Regions from separate parts of the Bacillus sp. FDAARGOS_235 genome, predicted to be linked through region 2. Evidence: riboswitches for the same ligand, from Rfam matches in the RefSeq annotation. Region 2 holds a riboswitch; each other region holds the start of a gene.

Region 1 (5,733 bases), 1.0 Mb from region 2:
AAACATGAGGTGGAAATTAAAACGTTCCTAATGGGAATTGTTGTGGCGAGCACGCTTCACATTATAGCGGATAAAACGAATACGCGCCGAAAGAAAATGATGAGAAAAAAGAAGAAACGAAGAAGATAAAGTGAAACTTTAATCAGTAGGGGCATCCCCCGCTAATTATTAGCTCACACTAATCGGAAAAAGGACACTTGCAAATTGCAAGTGTCCTTTTTTTAAACAAACGTTTGTTTAAAATTAAGCTTTCAGCACTTTAATTCCTTTTACAATGTTCCAGATGAAGTAGTATAAGCTGATGATTCCGCAAATAGCTAAGACAATCATTGCTCCAATTCCAAGTGTTACATCTGGTTGGTCCGATCCGATGCCCATAATTCCTAAAATAGCTACGCCGATAAATGTAGCGATACTTGGAATGATATGTGTCCATAGAGCACGTTTTGCATGTGGCTTTGTTTCAGCATCCCCCACAATCCAAACGATGATTGGGAATAAGATAGGGGCAAATAGTACACTAAAGTATGATAAAGCAGCTAGTATTTTGTTTCCATTCATATATATCACCTCATAAATAATTTCCGTTGTTATACTATTATTATGCAGTAATTTTTACAAGCTTACTATCGATGAACATTACAAGAACGTGACGATTTTGTAAGATTTTTTCTTTAAATAATAAAATTTTCAAAAAAATCTTTTTTTATGGAAAACGCTGTGATAAAGTATAAATGGGATTAGATGAAAACGTTTTCTTGAACGTTTTTTATTTTTAGACTTAAAGGTATGATGACCTGATAGTCTATTGATGAGGTTATTCTATTTAAAAGGGGATTCTTTAGGGGGAGAGAACAATGAACACATGGACACAAGTTTATGATCCGTTCGGTAACATTTGGATTTCGGCAGCAGTCGCACTTATTCCAATCATCTTTTTTTTCTTAGCTTTAGCAGTTTTCCGCATGAAGGGGTATGTGGCAGGATTTATTACAGTTGTACTTACAATTTTAGTAGCGTTATTCGCTTATAAAATGCCGTTTACGATGGCGATGGCAGCAACCGGATACGGTTTTTTATACGGACTATGGCCAATTGCTTGGATTATCATTATGTCGGTATTTTTGTATAAAATTTCCGTAAAAACAGGTCAATTCGATGTCATTCGTGCATCTGTATTATCTATTACAAATGATCACCGTTTACTCGTTATTTTAATTGGTTTTTCATTCGGAGCATTTTTAGAAGGGGCTGCGGGATTCGGTGCACCAGTAGCAATCACGGCAGCGCTTCTAGCAGGTCTCGGATTAAATCCTTTATATGCGGCTGGTCTTTGTTTAATCGCAAATACTGCACCGGTAGCATTTGGAGCGATGGGAATTCCGATTACAGTTGCTGGACAAGTAACGGGTATTGATCCACATAAAATCGGACAAATGGCTGGACATCAGTTACCGTTTCTATCATTATTTGTTCCGTTCTTCATCGTATTTTTAATGGATGGGTTTAAAGGGGTAAAACAAACGTGGCCTGCGTTACTTGTAGCAGGTAGTTCATTTGCAATTACACAGTTTATTACAGCAACGTTTCTAGGGCCGGAGCTTCCGGATATTACGTCAGCACTTGTAAGTTTAGTGAGTTTAGCGCTGTTCTTAAAAGTTTGGCAGCCGAAAGAAATCTATCAATCTAAACAAGCAAATAGTGAAGTAGCGGCAACAACGACGACATCTATGCCAAAACTCACAATAGGAAAAGTAGTGAAAGCATGGTCTCCGTTCATTATTTTAACGGTTATGGTAGTTGTTTGGAGCCAAAGCTTCTTTAAATCTTTATTTGCTCCAGGAGGCGCTTTAGAAAGTCTTGTATTTAAGTTTGAAGTTCCAGGCTTACACAATTTAGTAATGAAAGCAGAGCCGATAGTAAATAAACCAACGCCTTATGAAGCAATTTTGAAATTAGATGTTTTATCAGCGACTGGAACGGCAATTTTAATTGCTTGTATTATTTCTATCTTTATTTTGAAAATGAGTGCAAAAGATGCAGTAGCGACATTTAAAGAAACGTTAAACGAACTTAAGATGCCAATTCTATCTATCGGATTCGTATTAGGATTCGCATTTATCGCAAACTATTCTGGTCTATCTTCTACATTAGCGCTAGCGCTAGCAGGAACTGGCGGACTATTCCCTTTCTTCTCACCATTCCTAGGTTGGATTGGTGTATTCTTAACAGGATCCGATACGTCTGCGAACGCACTGTTCTCGAATTTACAAGCAATTACGGCACAGCAAGTTGGCGTATCTGAAGTACTTCTCGTTGCGGCAAATACAACAGGTGGTGTAACAGGTAAGATGATTTCTCCGCAATCGATTGCAATTGCTTGTGCTGCAGTTGGACTTGCCGGAAAAGAGTCGGATTTGTTCCGTTTTACAGTGAAGCATAGTTTGTTCTTCGTTATTATCGTTGGTATTATGACGTATGTACAGGCATATTATTTAACGTGGATGATTCCATAAACAATAAAAGAAATAAACTTTTCATTTTTCAGATTATCGTGTATGATGAGAAAGTATTGAAAATTAAATCAGTGATAAACTAGGGGTGCCTAACGTATGCGTAGGCTGAGAGAGAAGCGCGTGAACTTCTTAACCCTTTGGACCTGATCTGGCTCGTACCAGCGTAGGGAAGTTAGCGGCTTTACATAATGATGTCTTTTATGAGCCAGGTCCTTATTTTTTTATGGACCTGGCTCTTTTTGTTTTGGCATACGCTGGCCATATCTCGTCCTTGTCACGTACAGGGGGGCAACAAAGGTTATGAAACAATCTGTTTCAGCTGAACAAATTGAATTGAAATCGAGTTTACCAGGAAGTAAGAAAGTGTATGTAGATGGACCACGGGAAGGTATGAAAGTACCGATGCGTGAGATTGCACAAAGCGATACGAATGGTGTCCAAAATCCGCCCATCCGTGTGTATGATACGAGTGGTCCTTATACGGATCCGGCCTATAAAGTGGAGCTGGAAAAGGGGATTCCAACGCCGCGTCATTCTTGGGTCATGGAGCGCGGGGATGTAGAGGCATACGAAGGGCGTGAAGTAAAACCAGAGGATGACGGTGTGAAAGTGGCTTCGAAACATACACCTGTTTTCCCGCAAATGGATCGTAAGCCGCTTAGAGCGAAGGAAGGTGCAAATGTTACGCAAATGCACTATGCGCGTAATGGCATTATTACGTCTGAGATGGAGTATGTTGCGATTCGTGAAGGAGTGGAGCCTGAGTTTGTTCGTAAGGAAATTGCAGAAGGTCGTGCGATTTTACCAGCGAATATTAACCATCCGGAAGCAGAACCGATGATTATCGGACGTAACTTTCATGTGAAGGTAAATGCAAATATCGGAAACTCTGCTGTATCTTCTTCTATTGCAGAAGAAGTAGAGAAGATGACATGGGCAACGCGCTGGGGTGCAGATACGATTATGGATTTATCTACAGGTAAAAATATTCATACGACGCGCGAATGGATTATTCGTAATGCTCCTGTACCGGTTGGAACTGTGCCCATTTATCAAGCGCTTGAGAAAGTAAACGGAATTGCAGAAGATTTAACGTGGGAAGTGTACCGTGATACGTTAATTGAGCAAGCGGAGCAAGGCGTTGATTACTTTACGATTCACGCTGGTGTATTACTTCGTTACATTCCAATTACTGCAAAACGTACGACAGGTATCGTTTCACGCGGTGGTTCGATTATGGCGCAGTGGTGTTTATTCCATCATAAAGAAAACTTCCTATATACTCATTTTGAAGAGATTTGTGAAATTATGAAGCAGTACGATGTTTCATTCTCGCTTGGAGATGGATTACGTCCAGGTTCGATTGCAGATGCAAATGACGAAGCGCAGTTCTCGGAGCTTGAAACGCTTGGTGAATTGACGAAAATCGCTTGGAAACATGATGTGCAAGTTATGATTGAAGGACCTGGACATGTACCGATGCACTTAATTAAAGAAAATATGGAGAAAGAACTTGATATTTGTCAGGGCGCGCCATTTTATACACTTGGGCCGCTAACGACAGATATTGCACCAGGATATGACCATATTACATCCGCAATTGGAGCAGCAATGATCGGCTGGCTTGGAACGGCGATGCTTTGTTATGTAACGCCGAAAGAACATTTAGGTTTACCAAATAAAGATGATGTTCGAGAAGGGGTTATTACGTATAAAATTGCAGCACATGCGGCTGATCTTGCGAAAGGGCATAAAACGGCTCATCAGCGTGATGACGCACTTTCAAAAGCACGTTTCGAATTTCGTTGGCGCGATCAATTTAATTTGTCTTTAGATCCTGAACGTGCGATGGAGTATCACGATGAAACGTTACCAGCAGAAGGAGCGAAAACAGCTCATTTTTGTTCAATGTGTGGACCGAAGTTTTGTAGTATGAGAATTTCACATGATATTCGTGAATATGCGAAAGAAAATGACTTAGAAACGACAGAAGCAATTGAAAAAGGAATGAAAGAGAAGGCGAAAGAATTTAAAGATACTGGTAGTCATTTATACCAATAACACGTTACACCTCTTTACTTGATTGATCACACTGTAGTACCTAACTTAATTATAGAAAAAGCCCCCTTTGCTAAGACGGTAGCAAAGGGGGCTTCTGTTTTCTTTATAAGGCAAAGAAGAGGTGTACCCAGTAGTATAAGAGGAATAATGTGACGACTGTTGTGAGAGGAATAACGATGAGAGATACGCTTAAATAATCTTTCCATTTTACTTTAATTTTGTTTTGTTTCAGAATATACATCCAGATGAGGGAAGCTAGTGTACCGATTGGTAATAATAGTGAACCGATGTCACTACCAATAATGTTTGCGAGGTAGATTGTTTTTAATGTGACTGGATCTAGCCCCATTTCTGTTAATGTGATTGTACCAATCATAAGGGCAGGGTGGTTATTGAAGACGTTAGAGAGGATGGATACAAGTCCGCCCATTGCAAAGCTAGCATAGAGTAAATGCTGACTTACAAGTGGCTCGAGCCATTGCACAAGTGCGGCTGTTAATCCTGCGTTGTGAAGCCCGTAAATAATGACGTACATAGAGAAGGCGAAGATTAAAATGTGCCACGGTGTCTTTTTTAAAATATCGACAGGGTTTGTTCGTAAGTAGTACCATCTCCAGATAAGAAGAACGAGGGAACCTAGCACTGCAACGATTTCGATTGGGATAGATAAGAAGGATGCAACGAACAGAAGACAGCGCATAAGGAAGACAAAACCTAATACTTTTAACATGAATTTTGTACGTTTTTGTTTCGTATCAACAGAATTGTTTCCTTTTAACGGATGGAAGTTTTTCGTGAAGAAAATTTCTTCAATATCATATGAAGAAACCGGTAATTTCTCTGGTAATTTTTTCTTTAAAACAGTGTACATGAGCCATGACATAAACAATAATCCTAATGTTGCAGGTACAAACATCATAGCAGTATGCATATAAAGAGTCATATTAACGATATTTAATGCGATTAAGTTTACGATATTACTTACACCGATTGGTGCACTAGAAGCAGTGGCGATTAAAGCACCGCTTAATAAATAAGGAATTTGTTGATGAGGCTTTAATTGAAGATTTTTCAGAAGAAGGATTAGAATTGGGGTTGTAATCAAAATACTACCGTCATTATTAAATAAAAGAGTCATAAGAAAGCATAGTAATTG
Region 2 (5,733 bases):
AAATAAGAGAAAAAGTGATATACTGATAGATATAAGTATTATGATAGGTTTTGAATATAACAATATTTATTTTTAGTGTTGTAATAATGAATTAATATTTCCTACGTAGATAAAGTGAAACTTTAATTATTGGGGGTTTTGTCCATCCGCCAATGATTATTCGTTGAACCAATCGGGCTTTTATCGGCAGTTTTATTTCCCACCTAACTTCCTCGCATTCACTGGATTTTGAGGTGGGCGTCTTACTGCCCGGCAAATAGCGGGATAAAAAGGGAAGGGGAATTATATGAGGGCTGTACAGGGCGATCCAAATTGGAATTTGGTTACAGATACATATATAGAACCAAATAATTTTGCTGAATTATTATCTTTACTTGTACCTTGTCACCCAAAAGGTGAAGGAAAAGAGCGAACTATATTAGCATGGAAAGAAAAAGAATTTTATAAAGAAGAAAATTTAGCAGCAGTTATCGTTTATGGAATGAATAGAGTAAAGAATTTACCACAGTTTCATAAAGATGAAATTCCAACCTTAGTACGTATTCTTCGTTTATGTCAAGAGATTGGTTGGTATGAAGAGGCAAATACTTTTATGGTAACACAAGGGCTAGCTGAATTTGTCCAAACTTCATTGGAATATGAAACATGGGATCTTTTGACACAAGCAGTTGCTTTAAACTATTTAGTTATTAAATATCGTGTCGGGGAATTAACAGATGGGGATGTAGAAATTTGGGATAGAGTTAAATTTAATGAGAAATGTATAACAAATTGTAAACATCTATTATCTCAAAAAGAAATATTAGAGTTTACATTCTTCTATATGTGTAAGAGGGCTAAAGCACAGTCAAAAGAGCAGCTGAATAGTGATATGATGAGTCTAGCGATGTATTGTAATACTTTTGTGTATGATTTATATAGACATGACTTGTTGCGAAAGTATCGTAAGTGTACAGATTTTCTATCATATTATGGACCTAGTCAAGTAGTTTTAGCTTGTCAAAGAGCTGTACTTTCTCAAATTTCAGATCGATTAGATCCACTAAAGACAACTCATGTAGATGATTATTTATATGTGATGAAAGAAATGATGGAACATATGACAATAGGTATAATGGATCGATATAACCATTTTATCGGAAAGTTATTATCATACGTGCCATTTTTCGAAATGATTCAAGTTCCACAGCATGCATATTATTGTGAAGAATTACTGTATATTTGTAAGGGCATTGAATATAAAGAGGAAATACTACGCAATTATATATTTATACAATTACATGATTGTTTACCATCATTCTTTAAACTATTTCTTAAAAATAAGCGTTATGCGACGATTCATGATATTCTTTTCTATTGGTGTGACGATGAACAAAGAATGGGTTTAGAGAAAAAATATAATCTTAGTTTTATTTATGAAAAATATGCTTGTGGCTAAACAGTATTTTACATATGAAAAATTAATATAAATTAAAAAGGATCTCAATGTTATGTGAGATCCTTTTTTGTTAGTAAAACAAGGAGAAAGTGATTAAGATGAGAAATAGCATTCCATATAGGAGAAGTTGTGCAGTATAACTTCCTTGTATACCAAAAAAAGTATTTAGTTTTCCGTATAAATTCAATATATATTTCATTGTGTTATCTTTGAAAGATTGGTACACAGTGTCTCCTCTTTCTAAGCTTCTTGTTCATGTTTTTTATTATTAGGGACATTAATGTATCTAGCTATGAATAATAAAACAGCCATAAAGAATACGGGAATTATAGTAGATAAATAAAAGCCATTACTAATAACATTTGTTATAAGGGCACTTAATAGAAAAATAGCATTATAAACATGGGCAACTTTTTGCTTTAGTCGCACTTGAAATGACTCCATCATAATTTCTAGAGCAACAAAAGCAATGATAATAGATAAAAATACAGTGTTTGTATTGTAAATTATTAAACAACAGATTAAACCTAAAAAGGCTAAGTATTCAATGAAGAGAGGTATATTGCGTGGCATACAATTTACCTAACTAAATACGGCAGTGGATTTACTGCATTTGTTTTTTCAAAATTCCATTCTCCATTATGTAATTCGAAATGGAGGTGTTGTCCGTATGAATGACCTGTGTTACCCATATGACCTAGTAATTGTCCAGTTTGTATTTGATCACCAGCTTGTACAGTGCGATCTTTCATATGAGCATAAACTGTTGTATATAATTTCCCGTTTATTTGATGGGCGATGAACACTACATTGCCATAACTAGCTGAATAATATGATTTAATAACTTTACCTGCAGCGGCAGCTTGAATGGAGACGTTACCTTGTGCTGCAATATCTATTCCATAATGCATTTGTTCCCAGCGTATATCAAAGGTTGAGCTGATTTTTCCTTGGGTAGGGAATTTGAAAACTGCTGGAATAGCTGAAGATTGAGCTGTTTGAGCTTGTGATTGCTGTTGATTTTGTACCACATAGTGTTTGGCCACATACCCGTATCCTGTGCCAAAACGAATTTTATACCAAGTTCCTACTGTTTCTACTACTTGTATCTGTGTACCGTTTTGTAAAGAACCAAGTAGAGTACCATTTGTGCTAGCATTGTTACGTACATTTAATTTAGGTGTTGCAACAGTATATTTCGTATCATTTTGAACTGTGATTCCTTTTACTAAGGGCTGCGAACCATTAGATACGAATGCTTTTTGTACATAACCTGTTTGACCGTTATGTGAAATTTTATACCATTCGCCTTGTTCTCCTTGAATAGTCACGAACTTACCATTTGGTAATACATCTAAAATGGAAGATTCTAAATTAGGTTCAGAGCGAACGTTCAATGCATTAGCATTGACGATGTATTGATTAGTAGATTGAAGTTTGTTTTTTTGCAGAATAGCATCTTTTTGTACATAGCCTACTTTATTATTAACAGATACTTTATACCAATCCTTCGTTGTTTTAAGTATGTTAACTTTCGTATTAAAGCGAATTGTATCAAGGGATGTGCTATTTGTATTATCTTCTTTATGTAAGGCTACTTGATCGACTTTGACATATCCAGTTTTGACATTAGATAATTGTTCAGCGTTTGCTTTTTGTACATTTGTTTCGCCCATAGAAGGAAGTAATGAGGCGATTGCGACAGTAGTTGCTGTTAGAGCTGTAGCTTTCATATTCATATAATAGAGACCTCCTCTAGTTGTATAGTTAGTTGTAATTTTATTATAGTATAAAGATATAATATAGTGGGTGTATTCACATAAATGTAATATGAAATCAATATAAAAATAAATTTTTTCAGGATAATGATTCCTTTTTATGGAATTAATTGGTATTTTATTTTACGAAATAGAATAATAATTATTATATAACTCTGTAATTTCGTTGACAATTGAGAAAATTAAAACAGTTGATGATGTCTTATTAGGGTGTTATACTGACAGTGATAATTTTATAGTTTGCTAGGAGAGCTGGTGTTGCCAGCTGAGAGTAAGACCTTAAGTCTTTGATCCTTTTCATTACCTGATCTAGATTATGCTAGCGTAGGGAAGCAATTCGGACACTAATGATGAGTCCCCGTTTCTTTGCGTATAGAAACGGGGCTTTTTTATTTGAAAATTTTATATTGAAACCACTAGGGGTGCTTTTCGTGCTGAGAGAGGAATAATCCTTAACCCTTACAACACCTGATCTAGGTAATACTAGCGAAGGGAAGTGGAACAACGAATAAACTATAATTTTATTTGTTGTAACCACTTCTGATTATAGAAGTGGTTTTTTATTTAGATACATATATTGAAGGGGGAAATAGAAATGAAATTTTGTAATAGATTGTTAGAAGCTGTACAACCAGTTTGGGAGATGAGTCATAATCATCCATTTGTAGTAGGGATGGGGGATGGCACGTTAGAAAAAGATAAGTTTCAGTATTACATTATTCAAGATTATTTATATTTGTTAGATTATGCAAAGCTATATGCCATCGGTGTTGTAAAGGCAACGAATCCACAAGTAATGGGAAAATTTGCTGAACAAATTGATGGAATATTAAATGGAGAAATGACGATCCATAAACAGTATGCAAAAAGGCTTGGAATTTCTATAGAGGAGATAGAATCAGCAAAACCATCTGCTAAAAATTTAGCTTATACAAATTACATGATGTCTGTATCTCAAAATGGCACACTTGCGGAATTAATAGCAGCACTTCTTCCATGTATGTGGAGTTATTGGGAAATTGGAAAGCGTTTAAATGATATTCCTGGAGCGAGAGATCATGAGTTCTTTGGTGAGTGGATTCAAGGATATAGTTCTGAAGAATACGGTAACCTTTGTATTTGGTTAATAGATTTATTAGATGAAATGGCAATTGGAAAGTCAGAGCGAGAGCTAGAAAGATTAGAGGAGATTTTCTTATATTCCAGTCGATTTGAATATTTATTCTGGGATATGTCCTATCGTAAGGAGATGTGGGGATTTGAGGAGCAAGAACATACTACAGTTTCATAATGTTTCTTTTCATTATGATGAGAAGCCAATCATCGATGAATTAAATACTTCTATACAAGAGAAAGAGTTTGTAAGCATTATTGGGCCAAGTGGCTGCGGGAAAAGTACTCTATTTCGCCTTATTACAGGCTTAGAAGAAGTTAGTACTGGACGGATAGAGCTGACAGAAACAAAAAGTCATCCTGTAGGGTATATGCCTCAAAAAGATATGCTCCTGCCGTGGAGAACAATTATTGAGAATGCTGCTTTGCCACTAGAATGTCAGGGTGTACAGAAGAAAGAAGCACAAGTAAAGGCAAAGGAACTGTTACATAAATTTGGTTTACAAGGATACGAGGGAAAATACCCGAAAGATTTATCTGGTGGTATGAAGCAGCGCGTATCTTTTATCCAAACATTATTAACAGGCGGAGAGATATTATTGCTAGATGAACCGTTTAGCGCATTGGACGCTTTAACGAAGGCATCTTTGCAAGAATGGTTGTTTGAACAATGGAAAGAGTGGGAAAAAACAATTTTATTTATCACTCATGATGTGGAAGAAGCGTTGTTTCTTTCGAATCGAATTTTAGTGGTGGAACAGCAGCCGATAACTACTTTGACTGAACGGATTGTGCCGCTTGATCATAACAGAACACGAAAAGATTTATATAAACCGGATGTGTTAGCGCTGAAAGATGAGCTTCTTAGTATGTTACAAAGGCAGGTACTCGTATGATGAACCGATTGAAAGAATTAGTTCCTGCCATTACACTTTCTAGCATTTTACTCGTTATGTGGGAAATAGGAGCAAGAATTGTAGATGAAATGTACATTTTACCGTCACCGTCAGCAATTGTAATGAAGATATGGAAACTAAAAGACATATTATTTACGGTTCATTTACCGGCAACGTTATACGTCGTTTTAATAGGTGTTGTTATTTCTATCGTATTAGGTGTAGGGCTAGCGATGTTAATGAATGCGAGTACATGGATGGAAAGGGCATTTTATCCATTATTAGTTGCCTCACAAACGATTCCCATTACAGCGCTTGCTCCGCTTTTCGTTTTATGGTTTGGATATACCATCTGGAGTAAGGTTGTTGTTACAGTTTTAATTACGTTTTTCCCTATTGCGGTCAATACGTATGACGGACTGCGTAGTACGAAAAAAGAATGGGAGGAGCTCTTAGTTACATATGGAGCAACGAAGAAAGATGTTTTTCTTAAGTTAAAGTTACCGTC
Region 3 (5,733 bases), 320 kb from region 2:
AAGTATGGTAGCTATATTAAAAGCTGGTGCAGCGTATGTTCCGATTGATCCAGATTATCCGGAAAGTAGAATACAGTACATTATTCAAGATAGCCAAGCGAAAGTTATATTGATGAAAGAGACGCCTATAACATGTGATGGGGTTCAAACAGTTTCAATGTATGATAGTGAAACTTATGAAGATATAGATGTAAAGTTGTCTATTCATTGTGATGATGTAGCTTATATGATTTATACATCTGGTTCAACAGGGAATCCAAAGGGAACGATGTTAGCACATAGAGGCGTTGTTAATCTGTACACTTGGATGCAAAAGCAATATGAATTGACAGAAGAGGATGTATTTGCCCAATTTCCTTCCTTTAGTTTCGATGCTTCTGTATGGGAGTCATTTGCTTCTTTATTCTGCGGAGGAAACTTGTATGTATTATTAGAGGAAGAGCGATTGTCTGTAGAAGCATTTGCAAATGCAATCTATAAAGTGAAAGCAACTTCGATCTTGGCATTAGCGACAATTTTTGTTCGACAAGTAGCAACTTATTTAGCAGAAGAAAATATATATAAGCTAGCTTCCCTGAAAAGAATTGCGATTGGCGGTGAAATGTTGCCTGTAGAGGTTATTAAATTGTGGAGAGAAAGAATAAGTACAAATGTTGAAATTCATAATGTATACGGACCGACAGAATGTACTGTAGTGACGACAACCTATAAAATACCTAATCAGTTAAATGAGGATGTTGCGAGTATTCCCATTGGTAAACCATGTGCTAATTATCAAGTTATGATTTTGGATGACAATATGAATCTTTGTCCAATTGGTGTACCTGGTGAATTATATATAGATTCAGTAGGATTAGCAAAAGGGTATTTTAATAAGCCTAATAAAACAATTGAAGCTTTTATTCCGAACCCCTTTAATCCTATAGTTAATATATATAAAACGGGTGATATCGTTAAGTTGCTAGAGGATGGAAATATAGAGTTTTTACATCGGAAAGATGATCAAGTAAAAATTAGAGGACATCGTATTGAACTAGGAGAAATCCAAAGTAAAATTTCTCAAAATCATAATATAAAAGAAAATGCTGTTTTTGCTAAGAAGAGCAAGGAAGGTAGCCAATATTTAATCGCATTCTATACAACTTTGAACAAAAAGGAAATACCAGAATTAGTTTATCAGTTACAAGAGCAGTTACCGGATTATATGGTACCATCTAAATTAATTTATATTAATGAACTACCACTTACACCAAATAAAAAGGTTGATGTTAAAAAGTTAGCTCAATTAGAAGAAAAGTACGAGCCGGTTCGTCTACAGGAATATGTCGCGCCTTCTATTAAAGCGGAGAAACAGATAGCGAAAGCTTGGGCAGAGGTATTAGGAATTTCAAAAATTGGAGTGCATGATGATTTCTTTACAATTGGTGGACATTCGTTGAAAGTATTGAGAGTCTTAACATTGTTAAAAGAAGATTTTTCACATTTAACAATTCAAGATTTCTTTAAAGAAAGAACGATATATGGATTAGCTAGAATTGAGAGAGAAGTAAAAGTAGAGACAGAAGAAGTATTTCGTGAATATAAGGTGATTCACGAACCGAATACTATTACTTATTCGAATGTTTTAGAAGACACTAACATCTCAAATGTCTTTTTAACTGGAGCTACTGGTTATTTGGGGTCGCACATATTATATGAATTATTGAGAGATACATCTGCTACCATTTATTGTTTAGTAAGACCGACGAAAGATGTGCAACAAAGAATTATCGATACATTAACAAGCTACTTTAATGATATATGTGAAGAGTGGTTACAGCGTATACAGGCTGTACCTGGTGATTTGGGAGAAGAGTATCTTGGGATGAGCGAAGAGGAATTTATTTTAATTAGTTCTAAGGTCGATACGGTAATTCATTGCGGTGCAGATGTAAGACATTTTGGAGATGTAAAACAATTTAAAAATGTGAACGTCCAAGGCACGAGCCGTATGCTAGCGTTAGCCGAGAATGGTGCTACATTCCACTTTATCTCTACAATTGGTATTCCGATAGAATTAGCGGTAGAGCAATGGGATACATATATGGAAACAGGTGATTTCAATTATAATGTAGAGTTAGAGAATGTGTATTCCGATAGTAAACTACAGGCGGAAAATCTTGTTCGTGAAGCTTTGAAGAGCGGCATACGAGGGAATATTTATCGTGCAGGTAACCTAGCATGTCATTCAGAAACGGGTTCGTTCCAACAAAACATTGAAGGAAATGCATTTTATCGTCTTATTAAAACGATGCTTCTAATTGGAAAGGCACCAAATGTGAAGTGGAAAGTTGATTTTACACCAATTGACTTTGCCAGTAAGTCGATTGTATCGTATTTACAAGATCCAAAAATTGTAGGAGAGACGTTACATATTTGTCATCCACATCAAGTTGAATTTGAACATTTTATAAAGCTAATTGAGGGATGTGGATACAATCTTGAAATGGTTCCACTTTCGGAATATGTAAATATCGGGCTTGAATTAGCAAAAGGAAATGAAGAAATAGCAGAGTTAATTGCTTCTCAAGTTGCAGGAGATGGAGCACAGCAATCTGAAATTGTCATGGGTACTCGTAGAACAAATGAATGGACTAAGAAAAAAGAGCTGATAGTGCCAGCGATTAATAAAGAATTTATTCAGTTGTTATTAGCTCATGGTGAAAAAGTTGGATATTTTCCAAAAGTAATGAAATGATTATGTACGCTTTTGTTTGTTCAATAAAATAAATCATGCTACAATGAGAACGAATTAAGAACCGGGGAGCCAATTGGCTGAGAGGATGTAAGTATACATCGACCCTCAACCTGATCTGGATAATGCCAGCGTAGGGAGTTACTTTAAAGTGATGTAGCATAAGTTATTATAGAATAACTTGTATACAAGGCTTTCCTACATGGTAGGAAAGCCTTTTCTTTTTTTGGAAACATATTTTATAAGGGGGATTTTATTATGTCACAACAAGTTACAATGTCATTTTCAGTAGTACCGCAAGCAAAAACAAAAGATGTATATTCTGTTGTTGATAAAGCAATTGAAGTTGTACAACAATCGGGAGTTCGTTATGAAGTAGGAGCAATGGAAACAACGTTGGAAGGAGAATTAGATGTACTTCTTGATGTCGTGAAACGTGCGCAGCAAGCTTGCGTCGATGCTGGAGCTGAAGAAGTGATTACTTCTATTAAAATCCATTATCGTCCAAGCACTGGTGTAACGATAGATGAAAAGGTTTGGAAGTACCGTGATGAATATGCAAAACCAGAAGCAATCTAAACTTATTACAACAATTTGGCTTATCCTTCTCATTGCGATATGGGAAGGATCTGTTTCATTATTTAAAATCGAACCGTGGATTTTACCAAAGCCTTCTGCCATTGTTCAAGAATTAATTGGAATGAAGGATTTACTATTACCAAATACGATGCAAACACTGCAGGAAGTTATAATCGGACTATTTTTTGCGATTTTACTTGGGACGAGTATTGCAATTATTATGGACGTGATACCTTTATTTCGTATTTTAATAAATCCGTTGCTCGTTATTTCGCAAACGATTCCAATCGTTGTACTTGCACCGTTATTTATTATTTGGTTTGGATATGGGATGTTGCCGAAAGTAATGGTCGTCATACTCGTTTGTTTCTTCCCAATTGCGCTTAGTATTTTAGAAGGTTTTCAAACTGTAGATAAAAATATGTTGAAATTGTTGCAAACAATGAAAGCAACGAAATGGCAAGTTTACCAGAAAGTAAAGTTTCCGGCAGTGCTCCCATACTTTTTCTCGGGTTTAAAAATTGCAGTTACATATAGCGTGATGGGGGCAATTATCGGAGAATGGCTCGGTGCAAGTGAAGGGTTAGGGGTTATGCTTACGAGAGCTACAAAATCCTTTTTAACTGCTCGAGTATTTGGTGTTGCAGCAATTATCGTCATGGTGACATTATGTCTGTATTTTATCGTGGAGTTTATGGCAAGAATAACAGCACCATGGATATATAGAAAGGACGGCAGAAAATGAAAAAAGGTTTAAAAATTATGTTAGCTGTTTTATTAGCAGTAAGTGTGGCTGGGTGTAATCCGGCGAAGAAAGAAGAAAGTGCAAGTAAAGATAAAAAAGTAAAAGTTGTTTTAGATTGGTTTCCAAATACGAATCATACTGGCTTATATGTAGCGAAAACGAAAGACTATTACAAAAAACAAGGGCTTGATGTAGAAATTATCCAGCCTGGTGATAATGTCACAGCAGAGCAGATGATTGCTTCTGGGAAAGCAGATTTTGCGATAAGCGCACAGGAAAATGTAACATTAGCTCGTGTTGAAGGAATCCCAGTTGTTTCTGTTGGTGCAATTATTCAGCATAATACCTCTGCTTTTGCATCACTAAAAAAAGATAATATGACGTCACCGAAAGACTTTGAAGGTAAACGTTATGGTGGCTGGGGAGGACCAGCAGAAGAAGCAACGTTAAAAACAATTATGGAGAAACATCAAGCTGATTTTAATAAAGTCGAAAAAATTATCTTAGGACAAACAGACTTCTTCAAATCAATCGGTCGTGATGCGGACTTTGAATGGATTTATTATGGATGGGATGGCATTGAAGCGAAGCGTCAAGGAAAAGAGTTAAATACGATTATGGTGAAAGACTTAGATCCAGCGCTTGATTTCTATAGTCCTGTTATTATTACGAGTGAAAAACATACGAAGCAAGATAAAGACTTCGTGAAAAAGTTTATGACTGCAACGACAGAAGGTTATAATTTTGCAATTAAAGAGCCGAAAGAAGCTGCTGATATTTTAATTAAAGCTGTTCCAGATGTGAATAAGGAATTAGTACAAGAAAGTCAAAAGTGGTTAAGTACGAAGTATCAAGATGATGCAAAAGCGTGGGGAGTACAGAAGGAAGAAGTTTGGACGAATTACATGAATTTCTTATACGACAACAAAGTTATTAAAAAGAAAATTGATGTAAAAGATGCTTTTACAAATGAATTCCTTCCAAGTGAAAAATGAGCGGATTACAAATAAAAGATATTGTGAAATCTTTCGATGGAAAGAATGTATTAGCAAATATTAGTGCCTCTATACAGGAGGGAGAGTTTGTCTCTTTTGTCGGTCCAAGTGGTTGTGGGAAAAGCACATTGTTAAATATGATTGCGAGTGTTGAAGAGCCAACGAGTGGAGAGGTATTTTATAATGAGGAACATGTGAGAAAACAAGATGTTGTAAGCTATATGCCACAACAAGATTTATTATTACCGTGGCGATCGGCTTTACAAAATATTGTTCTTCCATTAGAAATTGAGGGGAAATCTAAAAAACAAAGGTTAACAGAAGGAATGGAAGCATTAAAGCAGTTTGAGTTAGATGAATATGCGGATCATTATCCTGATGCATTATCTGGTGGTATGCGCCAAAGAATTAGCTTTCTTCGTACATACTTATGTGAGAAGCCGATTATGCTACTTGATGAGCCTTTTGGAAAATTAGATGCATTTACAAAAATGGAAGTACACAGTTGGCTTTTAAATTCTTGGCATCAAGAAAAGCAAACAATTGTTATGGTTACACACGACTTAGATGAAGCAATTTTACTTTCTGATCGCGTATTTATTTTATCTCAAAGACCAGCATCAATAGTTGGTGAAGTGCAAGTGAAATTACCTCGTCCTCGAACGATGGATATGTTAACA
Region 4 (5,733 bases), 1.4 Mb from region 2:
GGTGTATTTCATGAAAAACCAAGGAATTGTACTAACAAGGGAACAATTAATTTCAAGAATTTGGGGATATGAATTTGCTGGTGATGATCGAACGGTTAATAGCCATATTCGTAATTTAAGAAATAAATTAGGAGAGAAAGCAAAGTACATTACAACTGTAGTGCGAACTGGATATAAGTTTGAGGGGAATGTATGAGAAAAGGGATTGTACTAAAATTATTTACTCTCACAACAGCATTATGTATGTTAATTTTAGCGACGATATTTATTGGACAAACGATATTTTTCAAACAATATTATGCGAATCGAAAAGTAGAAGATATTAAAGTGAATTTAAATTCCTTTGAAAAGAATTATTTAAATTACGCAGGAAATGCAGAAGGAATTCAGAAACTGGAGCAAGACTTTTTTAGAGAAAATAATACGTGGATTACGACATTAGATCAGAATGGGAATTTAAAACATGTGGATGATTTTTATTTTGAGGTAACGATAGACCGTAGGAAACAAAAGGAGTTTGGACAACAAATATTCAAGATTCCCTTATACAATCTCGTCAATATAGAGGAGATTGATAATAAATCATCAGATCAGTTTTTAGGACAAACAATGTCTGTTTCTGGGGTGAAACAAGAAGATAGTTTTATTCCATTCTCTTTCATGTTAAGTAAGCAAAATTTAAATGGATCTAATAAGCCATTAGAAAAAGCGTTTCAGGAGAAAATTAAATTAGATGAGGAGAAAAGGAGAGCAGCTGGGGAGCAACTTGTTAAGGAAAAGAAACCAGCTGTTCAGGAAGAAGCTGCTCAGGAATTAGGCTTTTACATAGGAGGACGTGTTACAAAAGTACAGTTCCCAGATGTAAAAGGTCCTGTGAATCCAATTTATAAAAATAGTATATTCTTGGATAACATAAAAGAATTTCAAACGGATTTATTATTAAAAGAGAGCAAGCACATACAATATGCAACACAAACAATGGACTATGAAAAAAATGATATAAAATATAAATTATTAATTAAGCCAATAAAAGAAAAAGATGGATCAGTAGCATATATATATGCGATGGCTTCTTTACAACCAGTAGATGAGGCTGTACAAATGGTACAAGATTATTACATTTACATTATTGCATTTGTAGTCGTTTTGGTTTTTCTAGCTTCGTTTTATTACTCGAAACAAATTGCAAAACCGCTACTAAAAATAAATGATACAACGAAAAAAATAGCGCATTTAGATTTCACAGAAAAAATACCAATTACTTCAAAAGATGAAATTGGTGATTTATCGAAAAATATTAATACGCTATCGAATAAACTCCATTCGCATATTGGACAGCTAGAACAAGATATTGAAAAGGAAAGAAAGCTAGAAAAGACGCGGAAGGAATTCATTTCTGGTGTTTCACATGAATTAAAAACACCGTTAAGTATTATGAAAAGCTGTATTTCTATTTTAAAGGATGGGGTAGCTGAACATAAAAAAGAGTACTATTTTCAAGCGATGGAACGAGAAGTAGATAAAATGGATACGTTAATTTTAGATATGCTTGAGTTAGCTAAATTTGAGTCAGGTACATATAAAATGAAAATGGATTCATTTTATATCGATACAGTAATTGAAGATATATGTGAACACCTTTCTGTAGAAATAGAGAAAAAAGAACTTCGTGTTCATAAAAATATAGGTCCATTTGAAGTAGTCGCAAATCAAGGCCGGATTGAACAAGTCATCGTGAACTTCATTACGAATGCCATACGTTATACACCGAATAAAGAGGATATTATTATTTCTACAATAGATGAGAAAAATCGTATAAAAGTGTGTATTGAAAATAAAGGTACTCATATTGAAGAAGAGCAATTAGATAAAATTTGGGATCGTTTTTATCGCGTGGATGCAGCACGTCATCGTTCACAAGGTGGAACAGGGCTTGGGCTTGCTATTTCAAAGAATATTTTAGAACTGCACGATGCTGAATATGGGGTAAAGAATACAGAAGATGGTGTGTTATTTTACTTCTACTTACTGAAAAAAGCGTAGATCATACATGCTACGCTTTTTTTTAAGTTATTTTCATATTATCTTTACCTAATCTTTATTTTTAAGAGATATAATCTTGTTAGAAAAAGAGGTTATGTAAGGAGTAGATTAGCCATGAATAGCAATTTACTAGGTGTGATGGTATTTATTTTTCTTTGTGCATTTATTGTATTTATTATCGATATTACTCATTGAGAATTTTGATATAAAAAAGGGCGCTAGTTAAGCGCCCTTTTTGTTTGCATTTATTTGATAAGCATTGATGCTTTTGAATAAGCGTGGTGAAGTGATAAATAAAAATATAAGTAAAACTGTACATAGAATAAAAGAACCAAGCATTGTGCTGCCATTTACGATTAATGAATATAGCACAGCTGATTGACCTTTCGGTGCATATTGTCCCCAGAAAATAATACCGGCAATAAAGTGACAGAAGTAACGAGCTAGACTACCGATAAATGTAGCAACGATAATGAATCCAATTACTTTCTTTCCTTGGTTTTGTTTTGATGAAGGTTTATCTTTATGGCTACTTAAGTTTGATTGTTCGTTGCCATTCGCATTAGATGCTAAAAGTGCATTTTGAATTGGACGATAGAATAACCCGGCAAATCCGATAAAAGCAAAGGCAATGAAGTACTCAATGAATGCTTGAACTGGTGTTAAAATGTAGGCATCACCTACGACAATTTGTAACAGTCCCCAAACTAAACCACCTAAGAAAGCTGATTTAAAGCCCCAGCGGTAAGCAATAATAAAAATAGGAATCATAGCGAATGAGATAGAACCGCCTGTTGGAAGTTTAATTGATAATGGTAAAATGTCGATGACCATGGCGAAGGCTGCAAGAATAGCAGATTCGATCATCGCTTGTAAATTAGTGTTACGCATGTTGTCTCCCCCTAAATCCAAGTTGTACAAAAAAGAATAGATATCATAGGAGGATACGAAATACGTAAATAAAAATGAGGTATGTATTTCGGACGTTTGCACAATCCCTGCGTTAGCATTAACTAACAGGTTCGAAGGGTCGGAACGAAGTGTTCCCTCTCAGCGGCATGGCTCCCCCAGTGATAACGAGATTCTTTATTTGCTATTGTTTATTGTAAGCGAAATGGATGAGAATGGCAAACGAATACAGTATGACAATAATTGAAATACAATTGTAGCGAAATGTTAATAAATATGAAGCAAAAGGGTATAGTACAAGAGAAATTGGGTGTGGTATAATTTTTTTGAAAATAATTATCATTCTCTTCTGAGGGGGAAGGTTATGAGCTTAGTAGATATTAAAATTGGAGAGAAAGTGTTAGTAAAAAGTATTCAGTCTTTAGATCAGCTATTAAAGCGTAGACTAGCTGCTTTCGGTCTTGCTGAAGGAAGCGAACTTCGCCTGAAACAGAAAGCGATGTTTAAAGGTCCTTGTACATTGGAGTGTCGTGGACAGTTAATTAGTATTCGTCATTGTGACGCGAAAATGATAAAGGTGGAATTAGCGTGAATAAGGTAGCTTTGCTAGGGAATCCGAATACAGGGAAGACATCATTATTTAATGCACTTACTGGTTCTTATGAATATGTAGGAAACTGGAGCGGTGTAACAGTAGAAAAGAAGGTTGGTAAATTAAAAGATAGACAAGGAACATTAATTGATTTACCAGGTGTTTATGATTTAAATCCAGTTTCACGTGATGAAGGTGTTGTAACAAACTTTCTATTAACAGAAGAATTTAATCATATGTTAAATATCGTAGATTCCTCGCAGTTTGAAAGAAATATGCATTTAACGTTGCAGTTACTTGAATTTGGTAAGCCAGTCTCAATTGGTTTAAACATGGTTGATGTGGCGAAGCAAAGAGGAATTGTAATTGATGTAAAACGATTATCAGAACTATTAGGTGTAACAGTTGTGCCTGTCGTTGCAAGAAGTGGAAAAGGCTGTGAAGAACTGCTTACGACTCTTAAAGAAAATGACAAAAAAGAGAAAAAGCCATTCCTTATTTCATATGGTGTACAAATGGATGAAGGAATTGGAGAAGTAATTGCTCTTTTAGAGACAGTGAATTACGAGCATCCGAGATGGTTAGCACTTCAATTTTTAAGCAATAACGAAGTAGTAGAAAAAGAAATAAAAGCATTACCAATTTATAAGGAACTCATAGCCATTCGATCTCGCTTAGAAGGAAAACTTGATTGTACGTTAGAAGAGCACATTTACAAAACTCGTGAAGCGTATATTGAAAAGTTAAAAACAAATGTTATGAAGCATGAGAAAGAAGGAAAAATTCCTTTTTCAGAAAAAATTGATAGATTAATTACACATAAAATTTTAGGACTTCCAATCTTTTTAGCAGTTATGTTTTTTATTTTTCAGGTTACGTTTACTTGGATTGGTACACCTTTATCGGATATGTTAGATGAGTTTTTTGGTGGCCAGCTTACGGATTGGGTGACGGCTGGACTTACAAGTATTGGAGCTTCTGATTTTATTCAAGCGCTTGTTACAGAAGGTATTATTGCCGGTGTTGGTGCTGTGTTAGTATTCGTTCCACAAATCTTTGCACTATTCTTTTTCATTTCATTATTAGAAGACTCAGGGTATATGGCGCGAATTGCAGTTGTTATGGATAGAATTATGGAGTTCTTCGGTTTAAATGGAAAAGCCTTTATTCCGATGATTATCGGTTTTGGCTGTAACGTTCCAGGTATTATGGCAGCGAGAACGATTGAACAGGAGAAAGAGCGTTTACTTACAATTTTAGTAACACCATTTATGTCTTGTTCAGCACGTTTACCTGTATATGCATTATTTGCGGGAGTGTTCTTCCCTCATAGTCAGGCAACTGTTGTGTTCTCTTTATACGTTGCAGGGATTGTCCTTGCGTTATTAGTTACAAAAATAATGTCTCTTACTATTTTAAAAGCGGAAAAATCTATTTTCGTCATTGAACTACCGCCTTACCGCGTGCCACAAGCGAAAACGTTATGGCTTAGCACATGGGAAAAAGGGAAAGGGTTTGTTCGTAAAGCTGGTACATTCATCTTTGGTGGTTCGGTTGTCATTTGGCTATTAAATTATGCAGGTCCATCAGGATTTGGTGTTGATATGGGAGACAGTTACTTAGCGATGATTGGTGGATTTATCGCACCGCTATTTGCACCGCTAGGCTTTGGAACGTGGCAAGCTGCAGCATCCCTTTTAACAGGATTTTTAGCGAAAGAAGTTGTCGTTTCTACAATGGCGATTATTTATGCGGTTAAAGAAGATGTGCTTGGAAACGTAATGGGAGCACATTATACAGCATTATCAGCGTATGCATTTATGTTCTTTATTTTATTATACGTTCCGTGCTTAGCGACAGTAGCTGTTATTAAACGTGAAACAGGATCAGCGAAATGGACGATTTTCTCAGTCGTTTATCCGCTCGTAGTTGCTTATGTATTAACGCTTATTATATACCAAGTTGGATCTTTACTCGGATTCTAAAAGGAGATGTATGATGATGGTCAATATTATAATTGGAGCTATCATTTTTGGTTATGCAGCATATACGTTAGTTAATTTCGTAAAAAGAAGTAAAAAAGGAAAATGCGCAGCATGTTCTTTAAATAAGTCATGCCAGTCGCAAACTTGTAGTCCGGATATGGAGCAAATCGCTCACAAGTAGAAAAAAAGCTTTGCGAATCTCGC

Evidence for each region. A riboswitch is a leader RNA that binds a small molecule or an ion and turns the genes downstream of it on or off. The one in region 2 is predicted to bind thiamine pyrophosphate.
Region 1: it holds a riboswitch for thiamine pyrophosphate, as region 2 does, so the genes downstream of both, thiC (phosphomethylpyrimidine synthase ThiC) here and tenA (thiaminase II) in region 2, are expected to answer to the same signal.
Region 3: it holds a riboswitch for thiamine pyrophosphate, as region 2 does, so the genes downstream of both, A6J74_RS14750 (MTH1187 family thiamine-binding protein) here and tenA (thiaminase II) in region 2, are expected to answer to the same signal.
Region 4: it holds a riboswitch for thiamine pyrophosphate, as region 2 does, so the genes downstream of both, thiT (energy-coupled thiamine transporter ThiT) here and tenA (thiaminase II) in region 2, are expected to answer to the same signal.

The regions. Positions count from the first base shown of each region.
Region 1 covers NZ_CP020437.2:3,208,554-3,214,286, forward strand. The annotation lists gene A6J74_RS18400 (metal-binding protein) at 1-129, shown strand, start outside; gene A6J74_RS18405 (magnetosome magnetite crystal formation protein family) at 244-561, opposite strand; gene lldP (L-lactate permease) at 858-2,516, shown strand; TPP riboswitch at 2,588-2,703, shown strand; gene thiC (phosphomethylpyrimidine synthase ThiC) at 2,817-4,577, shown strand; gene A6J74_RS18420 (arsenic transporter) at 4,681-5,733, opposite strand, start outside.
Region 2 covers NZ_CP020437.2:2,171,453-2,177,185, reverse strand. The annotation lists gene A6J74_RS13125 (DUF3965 domain-containing protein) at 287-1,438, shown strand; gene A6J74_RS13115 (hypothetical protein) at 1,679-2,011, opposite strand; gene A6J74_RS13110 (SH3 domain-containing protein) at 2,017-3,177, opposite strand; TPP riboswitch at 3,452-3,564, shown strand; TPP riboswitch at 3,625-3,728, shown strand; gene tenA (thiaminase II) at 3,812-4,507, shown strand; gene A6J74_RS13100 (ABC transporter ATP-binding protein) at 4,476-5,225, shown strand; gene A6J74_RS13095 (ABC transporter permease) at 5,225-5,733, shown strand, end outside.
Region 3 covers NZ_CP020437.2:2,496,090-2,501,822, reverse strand. The annotation lists gene A6J74_RS14755 (non-ribosomal peptide synthetase family protein) at 1-2,737, shown strand, start outside; TPP riboswitch at 2,790-2,891, shown strand; gene A6J74_RS14750 (MTH1187 family thiamine-binding protein) at 2,993-3,313, shown strand; gene A6J74_RS14745 (ABC transporter permease) at 3,285-4,058, shown strand; gene A6J74_RS14740 (ABC transporter substrate-binding protein) at 4,055-5,053, shown strand; gene A6J74_RS14735 (ABC transporter ATP-binding protein) at 5,050-5,733, shown strand, end outside.
Region 4 covers NZ_CP020437.2:3,561,321-3,567,053, forward strand. The annotation lists gene A6J74_RS20405 (response regulator transcription factor) at 1-196, shown strand, start outside; gene A6J74_RS20410 (sensor histidine kinase) at 193-2,043, shown strand; gene thiT (energy-coupled thiamine transporter ThiT) at 2,266-2,934, opposite strand; TPP riboswitch at 3,021-3,122, opposite strand; gene A6J74_RS20420 (FeoA family protein) at 3,317-3,544, shown strand; gene feoB (ferrous iron transport protein B) at 3,541-5,529, shown strand; gene A6J74_RS20430 (FeoB-associated Cys-rich membrane protein) at 5,543-5,710, shown strand.